Regions from separate parts of the Lacrimispora sp. genome, predicted to be linked through region 2. Evidence: a T-box and tRNA genes for the amino acid it is inferred to sense, from the RefSeq annotation. Region 2 holds a T-box; the other regions hold tRNA genes.

Region 1 (5,213 bases), on a different contig from region 2:
CTGCTGTGGCTCAGAATGCATCGGATATCTTTCTGGTGCCGGGCATGCCTTTTTCATATAAAATCGGAAGCAGAATTGTTAATCAGAATGAAGAAAAGCTGTTTCCTGCACAGATGGAAAAGCTGATTGAAGGAATATATGAACTGGCGGGAAAAAGAAGTATGGATAAGGTAAGGGAACACGGTGACGATGATTTTTCTTTTGCCCTTTCCGGGATATCCAGATTCCGTTCCAGCGTTTTCCGCCAGAGAGGTTCCCTGGCGGCTGTGATACGGGTAGTTACCTTTGATCTGCCGGATTACAAAGCACTGAACATTCCTGAAACCGTTATGGGAATATCAAAATTGACAAAGGGGTTTGTTCTGGTGACAGGTCCTGCGGGAAGCGGAAAGACAACTACCCTTGCCTGTATCATTGATAAGATAAACAATACCAGGAATGCTCATGTAATTACCTTAGAGGATCCCCTGGAGTACCTTCACCGTCATAAACAGAGCGTGGTAACCCAAAGGGAGATCACTACGGATACGGACAGTTATGTAACTGGACTGCGGGCGGCTTTAAGACAGGCTCCCGATGTAATCCTGGTGGGAGAGATGAGAGATTACGAGACCATCCGCATCGCCATGACGGCTGCGGAAACCGGTCATCTGGTGATTTCCACCCTTCACACGGTAGGGGCGGCCAATACCATTGACCGGATCATCGATACGTTTCCTCCGAATCAGCAGCAGCAGATCCGGATGCAGCTTTCCATGGTGGTTCAGGCAGTGGTCTCCCAGCAATTGATTCCCACAGTCGATGGGAACGTGGAACCGGCCTTTGAAATCATGTTTTTCAACAATGCCATACGGAATATGATTCGTGAATCAAAGACCCATCAGATCGATTCTGTCATAGCTACCGGGCAGGCAGAAGGTATGGTTTCCATGGACTCAAGCCTTTTGCATCTGTACAAGGAAGGAAAGATCACCAGGGAAAGCGCTGTAATATACAGCAGTAACAGTGAATTGATGGCAAAAAAAATCGACCGGGGAATATAGAAGTGTATAGTTTCCATGATGCATGATAAAATAACTATAACAATAACAGGAGCGTGATTGATGATGAGAACAGATAAAAGAAAAGTCGCATTGGTGGGCACAGGTATGGTGGGAATGAGCTATGCGTATTCCATGTTGAATCAGGGCGTTTGTGATGAACTTGTTCTGATTGATATTAACCGGAAAAGAGCAGAGGGGGAGGCCATGGATTTAAATCACGGATTGGCTTTCTCCGGATCCCACATGAAGATATATGCCGGGGAGTACAAAGACTGTACCGATGCGGATATTGTTGTGATCTGTGCCGGTGTGGCTCAAAAGCCTGGAGAAACAAGGCTTGATCTGTTAAAACGCAATGCGTCCGTATTCCGTTCCATTATTCAGCCCGTAACAGAGTCAGGATTTAATGGATTGTTCCTTGTGGCAACCAATCCGGTGGATATTATGACAAGAATTACCTACGAAATATCCGGTTTTAATCCAAAACGGGTGATTGGAAGCGGTACCACTTTGGACACTGCAAGGCTTCGTTATCTTCTTGGAGAATCCTTACGGGTGGATCCGAGAAATGTTCATGCCTACGTGATTGGAGAACATGGGGACAGCGAGTTTGTTCCCTGGAGTCAGGCGATGATTGCAACAAAGCCAATTCTGTCACTTTGCGGAACCGGCGGGGAGGAAGATATGGTAAGCCGTCAGGAATTAAAGCGAATCGAAGAAGAGGTGCGTACTGCGGCGTACAAGATTATAGAAGCCAAGCAGGCTACTTATTATGGAATCGGTATGTCTCTTACCAGAATAACAAGAGCTATATTCGGAGATGAGAACAGCGTCTTTACTGTTTCGGCCATGCTAAAGGGAGAGTATGGACAGACCGGTGTATATGCCGGTGTTCCCTGCATTATAAATAAGAACGGAATTCAGCGTGTTCTGCCTTTATCTTTGACGGAAGAAGAGATGGAACGGTTTAACAGTTCCTGCAATACTCTGAATGAAAGCTTTAAGGGTATTTTGTAAAGGAATGCTTTTCCCATGCAGAGTTTGAAGTTTTTGCAATTGTGTACATTTTAGTAAATAATTGAAAATAATGTTGACAAACAGATTTTCCCATGCTATGATATACGAGGTTCAAGCGAGGAACCATTCATAAGCTGATGTGGCACAGATGGTAGCGCACCTCATTGGTAGTGAGGAGGTCACGGGTCCGATTCCCGTCATCAGCTCTGAAAACAAACGGGAAGTCTTAGATAAGAGACTTCCCGTTTTTGTCATATACAAATTATAAGAAGGAGGCACATCGAAATGGAGAAACGAAAAAAAAAGAAGAAAAGTATGTGGTCTGTATTTTTTAAGCCCATAAAAATTATTCTTTTTATGTTTCTGGCGGTTATGGTTTTAGGGTGCCTGGCCGGCGGTGCCGTATTTTTAAAATATCAGGATGAAATCCTGGCCTGTAAAGAAAAGGCCGATTCCATTATGAGTAAGACAAGCAAGACAGACTTTTCACAGCCAACGGACACAAGAATCTATGATTCTTCCGGAACTCTGATCGGAACCATCAATTCCGGCCATTATGAGTATGTTCCCATCTCAGAAATCAGTGAAAATCTTCAGAAAGCTTATGTAGCTCAGGAAGACAAGAGATTTTATAAACATCATGGGATTGATTATCTTGGTCTTCTTCGGGCAGGGCTGGTGTATGTAAAGAATAAAGGCACCATAACTCAGGGAGGCAGTACGATTACCCAGCAGGTAATTAAGAATACCTATTTAACCCAGGAACGGACCTTTCAGAGAAAACTGACCGAGTTTTTTGCGGCTCCCCAGATGGAGAAGAAGTATTCAAAGTCAGAAATACTTGAATTTTACTGTAACACCAACTTTTACGCCAATCGCTGTTACGGCGTATCGGAAGCCAGCCGGTATTATTTTGACAAAGAAGCTAAGGATCTAACCATATGGGAAGCGGCGACTCTGGCAGGTATCAGCAACAATCCTTCCAGGTATGATCCTGTGGCCCATCCGGAGACATCTCAGAAAAAGCGGGATCAGATCATTAACAATATGGCTGCCAACAAGCTGATTACGGAAGAAGAAAGAGATTATGCAAAGGCACAGCCCTTGACCGTTGCAAAAATTTATGAGCCTGGGACCAAAGAAAACTATCAGACCAGTTATGCCATTCATGCTGCCACGTTAGAGCTGATGAAGAACGATGGTTTTGTGTTTAAATATGTGTTTAACAATAAGGCTGCGTATGATAGCTACAAAGAGCAGTATCAGGAGGCTTACCAGTCTAAAAGCGATTTGATAAGAAGCGGCGGATTTGAAATACATACGAGCCTTGATACGAACATACAGAATGCCCTGCAGAGCACCATTGATGAGCGTTTGAAAAAGTTCAAAGAGGTTCAGGAAAATGGAAAATTTGCCTTGCAGGGAGCGGCTGTCTGCATCGATAACCGGACCGGTTATGTGGTCGCCATTGTAGGAGGCCGTGGAACTGACGATGAGTATAACCGAGGATTTTTAAGCAAACGGCAGCCTGGTTCCACCATTAAGCCTCTGATTGATTATGCACCGGCCTTTGAGACAGGATTTTATTATCCCTCCAGACTGGTAAATGACCATTTGTTTGATAAAGGCCCCAAAAACAGTGGTGGAAAATATTATGGTCCTGTCTCCGTCAGAGAGGCATTAAACCGAAGCTTAAATACCGTCGCCTGGCAGGTGCTTGCAGATATCGGTGTGGATAAAGGAATCGGATATCTGGGGAAAATGCACTTTACCGGCTTAAGCTACATGGACAATGGAAATATCAGTATGAGCATCGGAGGCTTCACAGAAGGGGCCCGCGTGATCGATATGGCAAAGGGGTATTCGGTTTTGGCAAATAAGGGGTTATACAGCAGCAGATCCTGTATTACCAGTATTAAAAGCCAGTATGATGGAGAGATATATAACGAGAGTCCGGCTGATGAGAGAATCTTTACCGAAGATACGGCTTATATGATTACCGATGTATTAAAAGGAACCCTTGATAAGCCTTACGGAACAGGCTACGGCCTTGGCCTTACCGTTCCTGCCGCAGGTAAGACCGGTACGACCAACAGCAATAAGGATACCTGGTTCTGCGGATATACCAGATATTATACAACCGCCATCTGGGTAGGTTATGATACGCCGAAAGCAATGCCCGGCGTATATGGAAAGACCTATTCCGGAAGGATCTGGCATGATTTTATGGCAGGAATCAATAAAGACCTTCCGGCCTTAGACTGGGATATGCCGTCTACGGTCTATGTCTCCAATGTGGATTCCAGGGGGGAAAAGACTGCCAAGGAAACAGGAACCAAAGATTTGTTCTCCTCGATAGCAGAAGCTGCGGCAAAAGCGGATGCCACCAAATGGAAGGAAGAGGAGGAAAGGAAAAAGCTGGAGTCCCAGTCCCAGAAAAACCTGGAGAATTCCCTGGCCGCCCAGCAGGCATTGGAACAGGCAGCAGCAGCTCTCCAGTCTCTTATTGGAGAGATGAAAGGTCTGGAATACCAGGACAGCACAGCGGAAGAAAAGGTAAACACCGCCCAGTCACTGCTTGCCCAGCTAACCGGTACTCCCTATTATGACAGCTTGAAGCCTCAGCTCGATGAGGCCATCAGCTACGTTTCTTCCCTTCCAAAGAAAGAGGATTCTACCAAGCCTCAGGAGATCGGTCCCGGAATAACAAAGCCTGCGGAAACCACGGCTCCGGTATTTCCGGGAGAAGATGATACGGGAGTGGATGCAGAGCCTGGCTTTAGTCCGGGAGATATTGAAGATGCCCCCCAGTTCGTTGGACCCGGCATGTAATCGTAAGATAATTTTTCCAAATCATTGTTTTTTTTAGTGGTTCGGTATATAATGGGCTATGCGGCTTCCGGATTCAGCCGCATGGCTGATTCTTTTCATCAGCCCATCATAAGAAAGAAGATATAGGAGTGTGTTCACAATGAGTAAAATAAGAACAAGATACGCACCGAGTCCTACTGGCCGCATGCACGTGGGAAATTTAAGGACCGCAATGTACGCGTACCTGATTGCAAAACATGAAGGCGGTGATTTTCTTCTCCGCATTGAAGATACGGATCAGGAACGTTTCGTGGAAGGCGCTGTCGAGATTATTTACAGAAC
Region 2 (5,213 bases):
TACTTATAAGTTCATGATCATTTTGTCACCGGTAGGTGCCTATTATGCCAGCGGTCTTGATCCTGTTAAGATATGGATCGAAGATGAGTATGTAAGAGCTGTCAAGGGGGGAATCGGTGAAGCAAAGACCGGAGGAAATTATGTGGCTTCCCTGGCATCCCAGGTAAAAGCCCATGAGGAAGGATATTCTCAGGTGCTGTGGCTTGACGGAGTTTACCGCAAGTATATTGAAGAAGTCGGAGCCATGAACATTTTCTTTAAAATCAACGGTGTAGTGATCACGCCTGAATTAAACGGAAGCATTCTTCCTGGAGTTACAAGGAATTCTGTAATTGCTCTTTGCAAAGAATGGGGGATTCCGGTAGAAGAACGGCAGGTATCCGTAGATGAAGTGGTTGAAGCAGCGAAGAACGGTACGATGGAAGAATGCTTCGGAACTGGTACGGCAGCCGTTATTTCACCGGTAGGAGAACTTCGTTTTGAAGAGGAGCGGATGGCCATTGGCGGTGGAAAAATCGGAGAACTGACACAGAAGCTCTATGATACCATCACAGGCATTCAGCTTGGAAAGATAAACGGTCCAAAGGGCTGGAGTGTAGAAGTAAAATAACTCTTTCGATTACCCGGTGGGGCTTTTGCACCACCGGATTTTTTTGGAAATATAAGAAAAAGGATGTTAGGTATGGCGGCGGTTATTACGAAAGCGGTTGCATTTGTTGCAATCATTATCATAGGTTATTCCCTCAAACGGATCGGTTTTTTTGAACCGAAGGATTTTTATCTGATCTCCAGAATTGTAATTAAGATTACACTTCCGGCAGCCATTATATCTAATTTCAGCAAGATCACCATGGAAAACTCTCTTTTGTTTGTATGCCTGATTGGGATTTTGTGTAATTTATTAACGATTGCAGCTGGATATTTGATGAATTTAAGAAAATCAAAAGTAGACAAGTCCTTTGCCATGCTCAATATGTCAGGGTATAATATCGGGAATTTTACCATGCCCTTTGTGCAGAGCTTTTTAAGTCCGGCAGGCTTTGCAGTTACCAGTCTTTTTGATGCAGGGAATTCTGTAATGTGTACGGGAATGACTTACACCCTGGCAGGAATGGTATTGGGGGAAAATGGAAAGCCCTCCATAGGAAAGATGATAAAAAAGCTGTTTTCTTCTGTACCGTTTGATACCTATGTCATTATGACCATATTGAGCATATTAAATATTAAGCTGCCTGCCGTAATCATCAGCCTTTCTGATACTGCCGGAGGAGCCAATGCATTCCTGGCTCTTTTTATGTTGGGTATTGGTTTTGAGATTCGTATGGAAAAAGAAAAGATGGCTCAGATCATCAGGCTTCTGGGAGCCAGATATCTTATTGCAATTTTAGTATCCGTATTCTTTTATCTGCTGGCTCCCTTTGACTTGGAAATCCGCAGGGCTTTAGCCATAGTAAGCCTTGGACCGATTTCCTCGGTAGCTCCTGCATTTACCGGAGCCTTAAAAGGGGATGTGGGAATGGCCAGCGCCATCAATTCACTGTCCATAGTCATAAGCATTGTGACGATTACAGCAGCACTGATCATTCTTTTATAAGAAAAATATTTTCATGATGCTTGACAAAATGTTTTACCATGCTATAATTTAGATAGAAAGCATAATATGAAAACGCATTGACAAGAATAGTATCATAATAGGAAAGTCCAGAGAGAGACACGTTTGGTGAAAGTGTTTTACCGGAATATTATGAGAAGACCATCTTGGAGCGTCCCTTAATCGGGAACGGTGATTCCGTTATCATCAAATGAAGTGGTCTGAACATTTTTTGTTCACTCAAGCTGGGGTGGAACCGCGATTAATTATGATTAATCGTCCCTTTCTGTATGGAAACATATGGAAAGGGGCTTTTTTTGTTTGATAGGAAAGTTATAGGAATGCTCCTGTAGAATTAAAGTATTTCCTGCAGGAAGCACAAGACGCTTAAGGGAAAGCTGTCGCTAAAGTGACAGTGCATCAACAACAGAGTCTGACCAGTCAGGCCCTGACATGTTTGGAAATAGAATATATCACAACAAAATAAAGGAGATTGATGGTAAATGAAAATTACATTAAAAGACGGTTCAGTCAAAGAATATGAACATGCTTTATCAGTAATCGAAATCGCTTCTGATATAAGCGAGGGCCTGGCAAGGAATGCCTGTGCAGGTGAAATAGATGGAAAGGTAGTTGATTTAAGAACAATCGTTGATGCCGACTGCAATTTAAGCATATTAACAGTGAGCGATCCGGCAGGACTTTCTGCTTACCGTCATACCGCCAGCCATATACTGGCGCAGGCAGTAAAGAGACTTTACCCGGAAGCAAAACTTGCCATAGGACCTTCCATTGATAATGGTTTTTATTATGATTTTGATATTCCCTCTTTTTCAAGAGAGGATCTTGATAAAATTGAAGCAGAGATGAAAAAGGTCATAAAAGAAGGAGAGAAGATCGAACGTTTTACTCTTCCAAGAGAAGAAGCCATCAAGTTCATGGAAGAAAAGGGCGAGCCATATAAAGTAGAACTGATTCAGGATCTTCCGGAAGGTGAAGAGATCTCTTTCTACCGCCAGGGGGATTTCACAGATTTATGTGCAGGACCTCATCTGATGAGCACAAAGTCCATTAAGGCATTTAAGCTTATTTCTTCTTCCGGTGCTTACTGGAGAGGCAGTGAGAAAAATGCAATGCTGACACGTGTATATGGAACTGCCTTTGCAAAGAAAGAAGAATTAAACGAATATCTGGAATATCTGGCAAACATTAAAAACCGTGACCACAACAAACTGGGACGTGATCTTGAACTTTTTGCAACGGTTGATGTGATCGGCCAGGGACTTCCTCTTCTGATGCCCAAGGGAGCCAAGATCATTCAGACCTTACAGAGATGGATTGAAGATGAAGAGGAAAAGAGAGGCTATATGAGAACAAAAACTCCTCTTATGGCTAAAAAAGACTTATACGTCATTTCCGATCACTGGGATCATTATAAGGAAGGAATGTTCGTTTTAGGAGATGAGGAAAAGGATGATGAGGTGTTTGCCCTTCGTCCCATGACCTGTCCGTTCCAGTATTATGTATACAAACAAAGCCAGAAGTCCTATCGTGACCTGCCATGCAGATACGGCGAGACCTCTACCTTATTCCGCAATGAGGACTCCGGCGAAATGCACGGCCTTACCCGTGTCCGCCAGTTTACCATTTCCGAAGGTCATCTCGTTGTCCGGCCGGATCAGATTGAAGAAGAATTCAAAGGCTGTGTGGATTTGGCGAAATACTGTCTGACCACTCTGGGACTGGAAGGCGATGTAACCTATCAGATGTCCAAATGGGATCCGGATAATGCCAGTCATTATATGGGAAATGCTGAGATGTGGGATGAGGTTCAGGATATGATGCGTAAGATTCTTGATCATATCGGAATCAAGTATACAGAAGCGGTAGGAGAAGCAGCATTCTACGGTCCAAAGCTTGATATTCAGGCTAAGAATGTCTACGGTAAGGAAGATACCATGATTACGATTCAGCTTGATATGTTCCTTGCAGAGCGTTTTGATATGAGTTTCGTAGATAAAGACGGAACAAAAAAACGTCCTTATATCATTCACAGAACTTCCATCGGCTGCTACGAAAGAACTCTTGCATGGCTGATTGAAAAATATGAGGCTGCATTCCCAACCTGGCTATGCCCGGAGCAGGTGCGCGTACTTCCGATTTCCGAGAAGTATCATGAGTATGCTCAGAAAGTCGTTTCGCAGTTAAAAGACAACGGCATTCAGGCTACTGTGGATGAACGTGCAGAAAAAATCGGTTATAAGATCCGTGAAGCCCGTCTGGAAAAACTCCCATATATGCTGGTGGTTGGCCAGAAGGAGGAGGAAGAAGGCGTAGTATCTGTCCGCAGCCGTTTTAATGGCGATGAAGGTCAGCGCCCGTTAAAAGACTTTATTGATGATATCTGCCGTGAAATCCGTACAAAGGAAATCAAAAAGGTTCATGTAACAGAAGAAAAAAAATAAAATTGTCATAACAGCTTTGAAGCAGGGAAGGATCGTATTCGTGAGAATATTTTCCTTCCCTGTTGTGCATACTACCTTCTGAAATAAAATCTCAATAAGAATGCCAGGAGGAAACGTGTCATGACAAAATTAGATTGCAATGTAACAAATTGTCTCCACAATTCTGATAATTATTGCTGTAAATCAGCCATTATCGTAGAAGGTTCTCAGGCAAAGGACAGCTACGATACCTGTTGCGGCAGCTTTGATGAAAACCGGGATGGTTCTTTCCACAATTTATTTAAAACTCCGGAAAGCCGTTTGGAGGTGGATTGCGAAGCAGTAAATTGTGTTTACAATGAAGGCCGCCACTGTTCCGCAGAGCATATTGGAATAGCCGGAGATGGAGCACAGAAAGCGGAACATACCGAATGTGCTACGTTTAAGACCAGATAGGAATAGAAAAAGATGCGTCAGGAAAGCAGCTGGCGTATCTTTCTCTTTTTATGCAAATGTTTAAGAGGAATACAAAAGTTTACGATATGAAATCCGTGATTTCATTCAAATTACAGTAGAATTGCAGCGCTATATATGATATAATTATTATAAGATATTATTTATGTCGGTAAACCACAAAAAGATGTTGACAGATAAACAAACTTGTAGTATTATATTCTAAGTTGTGGAAACAACAGACAGGAAAGTAGGTATCCGCCTCACCATGGCACGAGCAAGTGTCCCTGGTTCATAGCCTTTGATACATAGGTGTTCTGTGTAAAGACTTTGGTGGTGGATAGCGTTTGTCTATCTACTTTTTTTTATGCCTATGGGCAAGAAACGTGGATTCCGACCAACACACACTATATTATGGAGGTGCACGACAATTAGCGATTTAATGATTAATGAACAGATCAGAGATAAAGATATTCTGTTGATTGGTGAGAACGGAGAGAAATTGGGTATTATGCCTACCAAAGATGCTTTGCAGATGGCAAAGGAAGCAGAACTCGACTTGGTTAAGATTGCTCCGACTGCAAAACCACCGGTTTGTAAGATTATCGATTACGGTAAATATCGCTATGAACTGGCAAGAAAAGAAAAAGAAGCTAAAAAGAAACAGAAGGTAATCGAAATTAAAGAAGTTCGTTTATCTCCTAATATTGACACGAATGATTTGA
Region 3 (5,213 bases), on a different contig from region 2:
CCTCCCCACACACCTCTAAAATTTCCTTGTCCTGGCGGTAGCGCCCCGCGCCAAACTTAATTGCACTGTCTAAAATGATTTTCTCCATACTGTTGCTCCTTTCCACTAACACACTGCCGTGCGGAGAAACAAACGGCTTCGTGTGACATCTTATTTACCCAGCAAATCCAGACACAAAACCTCAATTGCAGTAACCACATGGACATCTGTGCGCAAATCAAAGATCTGGTTTCCACGCACATCTTCTTCCCCTCTGGAATTCACATATTTCTTTACTTTCAGAAGCGTGCTCTTGTACTCATCAACCTGTGCGCCCTCCACAATCGGTATGCATTTCTTTAGGACTTTTGTGATTTTTCACCTCCCGGGACTTTCCCGACGCCAGTCTATCCGTTATCCGCATATAGGACAACCACATTTCTTATAAAGTACGGGGTATGTGCACCGCTCAAAGTCAACTCCATACAATCAGCGCCTGCCACAGGTTATACCTCCACCTTTGTGATATCTGATGACACAACTAAATTCTCCTTTCAATTTCATGGCATATTTTATATTTCTCTTGCCATTTTCTTGAATTTATTGTATAAAACATCTATAAGTAAGTAAAATTATTTGTCATTAGTTATTGACTAAGTAAAACTTATTTCACAATATCTTTCCGGGAGGATATTTCATGGATTTAAGACAGATAGAATATATCATTCAGATTGCAGACGAATGCTGCATTACGAAAGCTGCAGAAAAAATGTTTATTTCCCAGTCAGGAATGAATCAGCAGCTCCTGAAAATGGAGACAGAGCTTGGCACACCACTGTTCCACCGGTGCAAGAACCCCCTGCGCTTAACGGAGGCCGGCAAGGTGTATGTGGATTATGGACGGCAGATTTTACATTTTTAAAAAAGAGACTTACGATATTCTAAACGACATTGCGGACAGTAAAGCGGGCAGTCTTTCCATCGGGCTCACACCGGAACGCGGTATCAAAATGCTTACAAGCGTTTATCCTGATTTTCACAATCGATTACCCAAAATCGTCATAGAGCCTCAGGAAATTGGCGTACACAGGCAGCAATCTTTGATTTCCAAAGGATATTTAGATTTGGGCTTTGTCACGCTTAGCTATGATGATAAGACCGGAGACGAATATATACATATTTATTACGAAGATATTCTTCTTGCAGTTCCGCGCCGCCATCCGCTTGCAAAGAATGCAAACCCGCCGGATGCACCATTTGCAGTTGCTGATTTAAGGGATTTCAAAGATGAATACTTTGTTCTGATGTTTAAGAGTTCTACGATGTGTTCCATCATCGCCCCGCTGTTTGAAGAATCCGGTTTTATGCCTAAGCTACTTTTTGAAGCAAAAAGTAACTGGACCATGTGCAATATGGTAAAGAACAATATGGCATGCTCCCTCCTCACATTCAACTATGCACAGGAACAGAAAGAAGTGGCATACTTCTACCTGCCTCAGCGCCCTCGCTGGGAGCTCTGCGCCCCCTACAAAAAAGCTCATTATTTGACCAAGGCAATGCGCACGTTCATTGCACTTGCAATTGACCACTACCGAAATACCGCTTTGGAAATTGGGCAGCCAATCCTCTAGCTTTATCCTCAGTCATTTTATTCATGAGAATTAAATAGACCAAAACATAGAAACAGTATAGCTTTATGGTTAAAATACGCAAACCACGACTTTTCTTCCGCTATTTCATGCAAGGCTTCGATAAGGGGAATAATTTCAAGTAATTCACAGCAATGAGTAAAGTTAGTATCCGAATGCATATGAGAAATATAACATTATTAATGAAAGCACTGGAACAATACGAAATCATAAAACGTCTGTCTGAGGAACATATTTCCAAGGGCTATGCCGCCATCAAGATTGGCTGTACCAAACGGCTCATCAACCGTCTCTTAAATATACCGAAGAAGAAAAGGCTGACTTTGATCATGGCAATACCGTACGCAAAACCCCTTTATTCCCTTTCCAATCAGCAAAAGGCTAATATCGTTAGTATTTATAATAATAAGTACGTTCTATATATTCATGAGGAATAAGTATACCACGTAATAGATCGAGTGGGGCGTAATCACGTGTAGTATGTTAAGACATTATCATAAATCAGACATAGAATTTAAGTTTTCCAGAAATGAAAAAGTAAATTCCGCTCTTTTAACCCATACTGAAATTTAGTATTGCACAAGTGGAATCTAATCTTTCATATAAAAAAAGCTATCCATTTCTGGCTTGAACAGCCTGTACCGAAAGCCAGATTACCTGTCAAGGGCTTGCCATTAGGGGCTTTGCCCCCTTGACAGATATATCTGGTCTTACGGTATCATTTCACGCAGACAGAAAGAATATGATACATGACAGTGGAATTTACTTTTTCAAGTCAGCGAATTTAAGTTTTTTTCATGAAAGGGTTGATTTTTCATAAATTAGTTGTTATAATATCAAAGGTTTGGCTGTCATGCCAAAAAAACCGGATTGCTTCCGTAGCGCAGTTGGTAGCGCAACGCATTCGTAATGCGTGGGTCGGGGGTTCGAGTCCCCCCGGGAGCTTATTAAAAACCTCGTATTTACGGGGTTTTTCTTATTTTAAAACAAACTTTTTTGCTCATTCCCAGGCAATTACTTCCCCCCTCTCCCATATACCACTTATCTGCAGTCCTATAATTGGATTTCATAAAAAAAGGGAGTTGAATTTGAATTTTCAACTTCCTTATAATATACAAATCTAAACCAAAAACTTTAATACCAATGATAATAATACAATTACAGCCCCGATAATTGTAACCGTTCTGTAAATCTTCACAGAATCCAAATCATCTCTTTCCTTTCTCCAATAAAAGATTCCTGCTCCCAGCATTCCTGCTCCTGCAAGAATAAACAGTATAAATAGCACCCACTCTTTCATTTTTTCCTCCTGCTCTATGATAAAAATAAACCTTTCCCATTGAAGCATAACTATATATCATTGCACTGATTTACATGGTGACACATATAAAATTCATTTATGTACCATTAGCCGCAACATATATTTATACCTATGGGGGTATAGGTGTATTATACCCATACAGGTATAAGTTGTCAATATTTTACCATAATTTTTAATGATTCGTTCAGGCACTCTTTGATTTGGTTATCCGTTTTTATGGAATGAAATAGAAACCATTTTCATTTTTCAGTTATTTGACTCTGATTGATTCGATGTTGTATTGCAGCAAGCAGTATTCCATTGCATAAACCGGACTTTTTCATTTTCGACGGCTTTCATTTCTATCCCTTTTATAGAATCAAGGCTTTTTTGCTAAGTACAGGGCAATCGTATCATTAAGTACAATTTTATTTCCCGCGTTTACAACCGCTTGATAAATCCCATGATAAAAACTTGATTTATATGGCTCCTTTAACGTAATATGTTCCACCTGCGTGCCCGCCAGATAATCCACATACTCTTTGGCGGTATATACCCGTGTTGTTTTCCATTCACGGTAACTGTAATCAGTAAAACCGTAATTGACAACATTGCCGTAGTCCAGTTTGCATGTATATTTTGTATCAACATGAAAGTGTTCGTCATATACCTTCTGTATTTCTTCAAATAATGCAAGGTTCGATGTCTTTTCATCTGTATATGTCATAAACATCGCCAATGTCCCACCACTTTTAAGAAGATCATATACCTTTGGAAAACAGATGGCTTCCGGTATCCATTGGATCGTAGCCGCAGAAAAAACCAAATCAAATCTCTGAGTCCCAAAGTCATAAATTTCAAAATCACCGTTTACAATATGAAAATTATTATATGAGCCAAATTTATTTTTCGTAAATTCCACAAAATTTTCACCCAGCTCGATTGCCAGATAATTGCAGCCGGTTTTTAAAAACGGTTCCGTAGCCTGCCCCGTTCCGGGACCAATTTCAAGTGCCGATTTCATCCGGTCAATTTTTGTATAATCAATCAAAAACTCAAAAAGTTCCTTGCAGTAGCGTGGCCTCCATTGATCAAACGCTTCTGGAATTGCATCAAATGTCTTTCTAAAATCCATTAGTACCTCCATAAAAAAAGAATTATTATTTGTATAAAAAATATAATACATTACTATAAGAATACGACAAATACTATGAACTATCAATATTTTGTTTCCATGGGAAGGAAAATGTGAAAAATCAAGTATGTCTCACACTTTATATTTTCATTACCTATTGACAAGTTGAAACACATACTGTATTATTGTATTAAATCACTAATACAATAATATAAAAGGAGGCTGCATCATGAACTGGAAATTGACAGAAGACCGACCAATCTGGATACAACTCGTCGACCAACTCACCATGCTTATCGTATCCGGCTTATATGCGTCCGGAGCAGCTATACCAGCAGTGCGAACACTAGCCGCCGAGGCGGGCGTCAACCCCAATACCATGCAGCGAGCGCTGGCTGAACTGGAAAACAGAGGACTTGTGGAAACCCACCGCACAACAGGCCGTATCGTCACAGAAGATCTGGCACTGATACAAAGTGTTCGTAAAGATTTTGCATATCAGCGCATGAGTGAATTTTTTGCATCTATGCATGCTCTTGGCTACACAGATGAACAAACACGTGAGCTGCTCGCAGCTTGGGAAAATAAGGAGGAAACAGAATGAATCAGGAACTAATTAACGTGCAGGGGCTGACCAAGACCTATGGAACAAAGCCGGCACTGGATCATATGGATTTAACCGTTGGCCGAGGCCGCATTGTCGGTCTTCTGGGGCCTAATGGATCTGGTAAAACTACATTTATCAAACTTCTCTGCGGGCTTTTGCACCCAACCTCAGGAACCCTGCTAATAGACGGACATTCTCCGGGTGTAGAAACAAAAGCAATTATCTCTTATCTTCCCGATCGTATGTATTTTGCCGACTGGATGAAAGCCTCTGACTTAACCGATTTTTTTGCTGATTTTTATTCAGATTTCGATCGTCAAAAGGCCCTGGAGATGTTCTCCGCTTTAAGCATCGGGAAAAATGAACGAATGAAAACCATGTCAAAAGGTACAAAGGAAAAGGTTCAGCTGGCCTTAATTATGAGCCGCAAAGCACAGCTTTATTTGCTGGACGAACCAATTGGAGGAGTGGATCCGGCCGCCAGAGACTTCATCCTGAACACGATTTTGACTAATTATAATGAAAATGGCACTGTTATGCTGT

What was found. The T-box of region 2 lies ahead of thrS (threonine--tRNA ligase). A T-box ahead of a tRNA ligase gene usually reads a tRNA of that ligase, here a tRNA-Thr.
Region 1: it has a tRNA-Thr gene. The T-box ahead of thrS (threonine--tRNA ligase) is inferred to sense a tRNA for this amino acid. The anticodon was not compared.
Region 3: it has a tRNA-Thr gene. The T-box ahead of thrS (threonine--tRNA ligase) is inferred to sense a tRNA for this amino acid. The anticodon was not compared.

What each region holds. Positions count from the first base shown of each region.
Region 1 is NZ_JBKVXF010000001.1:1,051,326-1,056,538, reverse strand. It holds gene ACLTWA_RS05145 (type IV pilus twitching motility protein PilT) at 1-1,043, shown strand, start outside; gene ACLTWA_RS05140 (L-lactate dehydrogenase) at 1,107-2,060, shown strand; tRNA gene ACLTWA_RS05135 (tRNA-Thr) at 2,194-2,266, shown strand; gene ACLTWA_RS05130 (transglycosylase domain-containing protein) at 2,346-4,892, shown strand; gene gltX (glutamate--tRNA ligase) at 5,032-5,213, shown strand, end outside.
Region 2 is NZ_JBKVXF010000002.1:878,810-884,022, forward strand. It holds gene ACLTWA_RS12370 (branched-chain amino acid aminotransferase) at 1-610, shown strand, start outside; gene ACLTWA_RS12375 (AEC family transporter) at 683-1,594, shown strand; T-box leader at 1,663-1,878, shown strand; gene thrS (threonine--tRNA ligase) at 2,095-4,056, shown strand; gene ACLTWA_RS12385 (DUF1540 domain-containing protein) at 4,177-4,491, shown strand; gene infC (translation initiation factor IF-3) at 4,931-5,213, shown strand, end outside.
Region 3 is NZ_JBKVXF010000001.1:426,400-431,612, forward strand. It holds gene ACLTWA_RS02080 (iron-containing alcohol dehydrogenase family protein) at 1-88, opposite strand, end outside; partial or broken gene gudD (glucarate dehydratase) at 154-464, opposite strand; gene ACLTWA_RS02090 (LysR family transcriptional regulator) at 677-901, shown strand; gene ACLTWA_RS02095 (LysR family transcriptional regulator substrate-binding protein) at 876-1,610, shown strand; gene ACLTWA_RS02100 (hypothetical protein) at 1,763-2,065, shown strand; tRNA gene ACLTWA_RS02105 (tRNA-Thr) at 2,501-2,573, shown strand; gene ACLTWA_RS02110 (hypothetical protein) at 2,749-2,928, opposite strand; gene ACLTWA_RS02115 (class I SAM-dependent methyltransferase) at 3,308-4,063, opposite strand; gene ACLTWA_RS02120 (GntR family transcriptional regulator) at 4,293-4,667, shown strand; gene ACLTWA_RS02125 (ABC transporter ATP-binding protein) at 4,664-5,213, shown strand, end outside.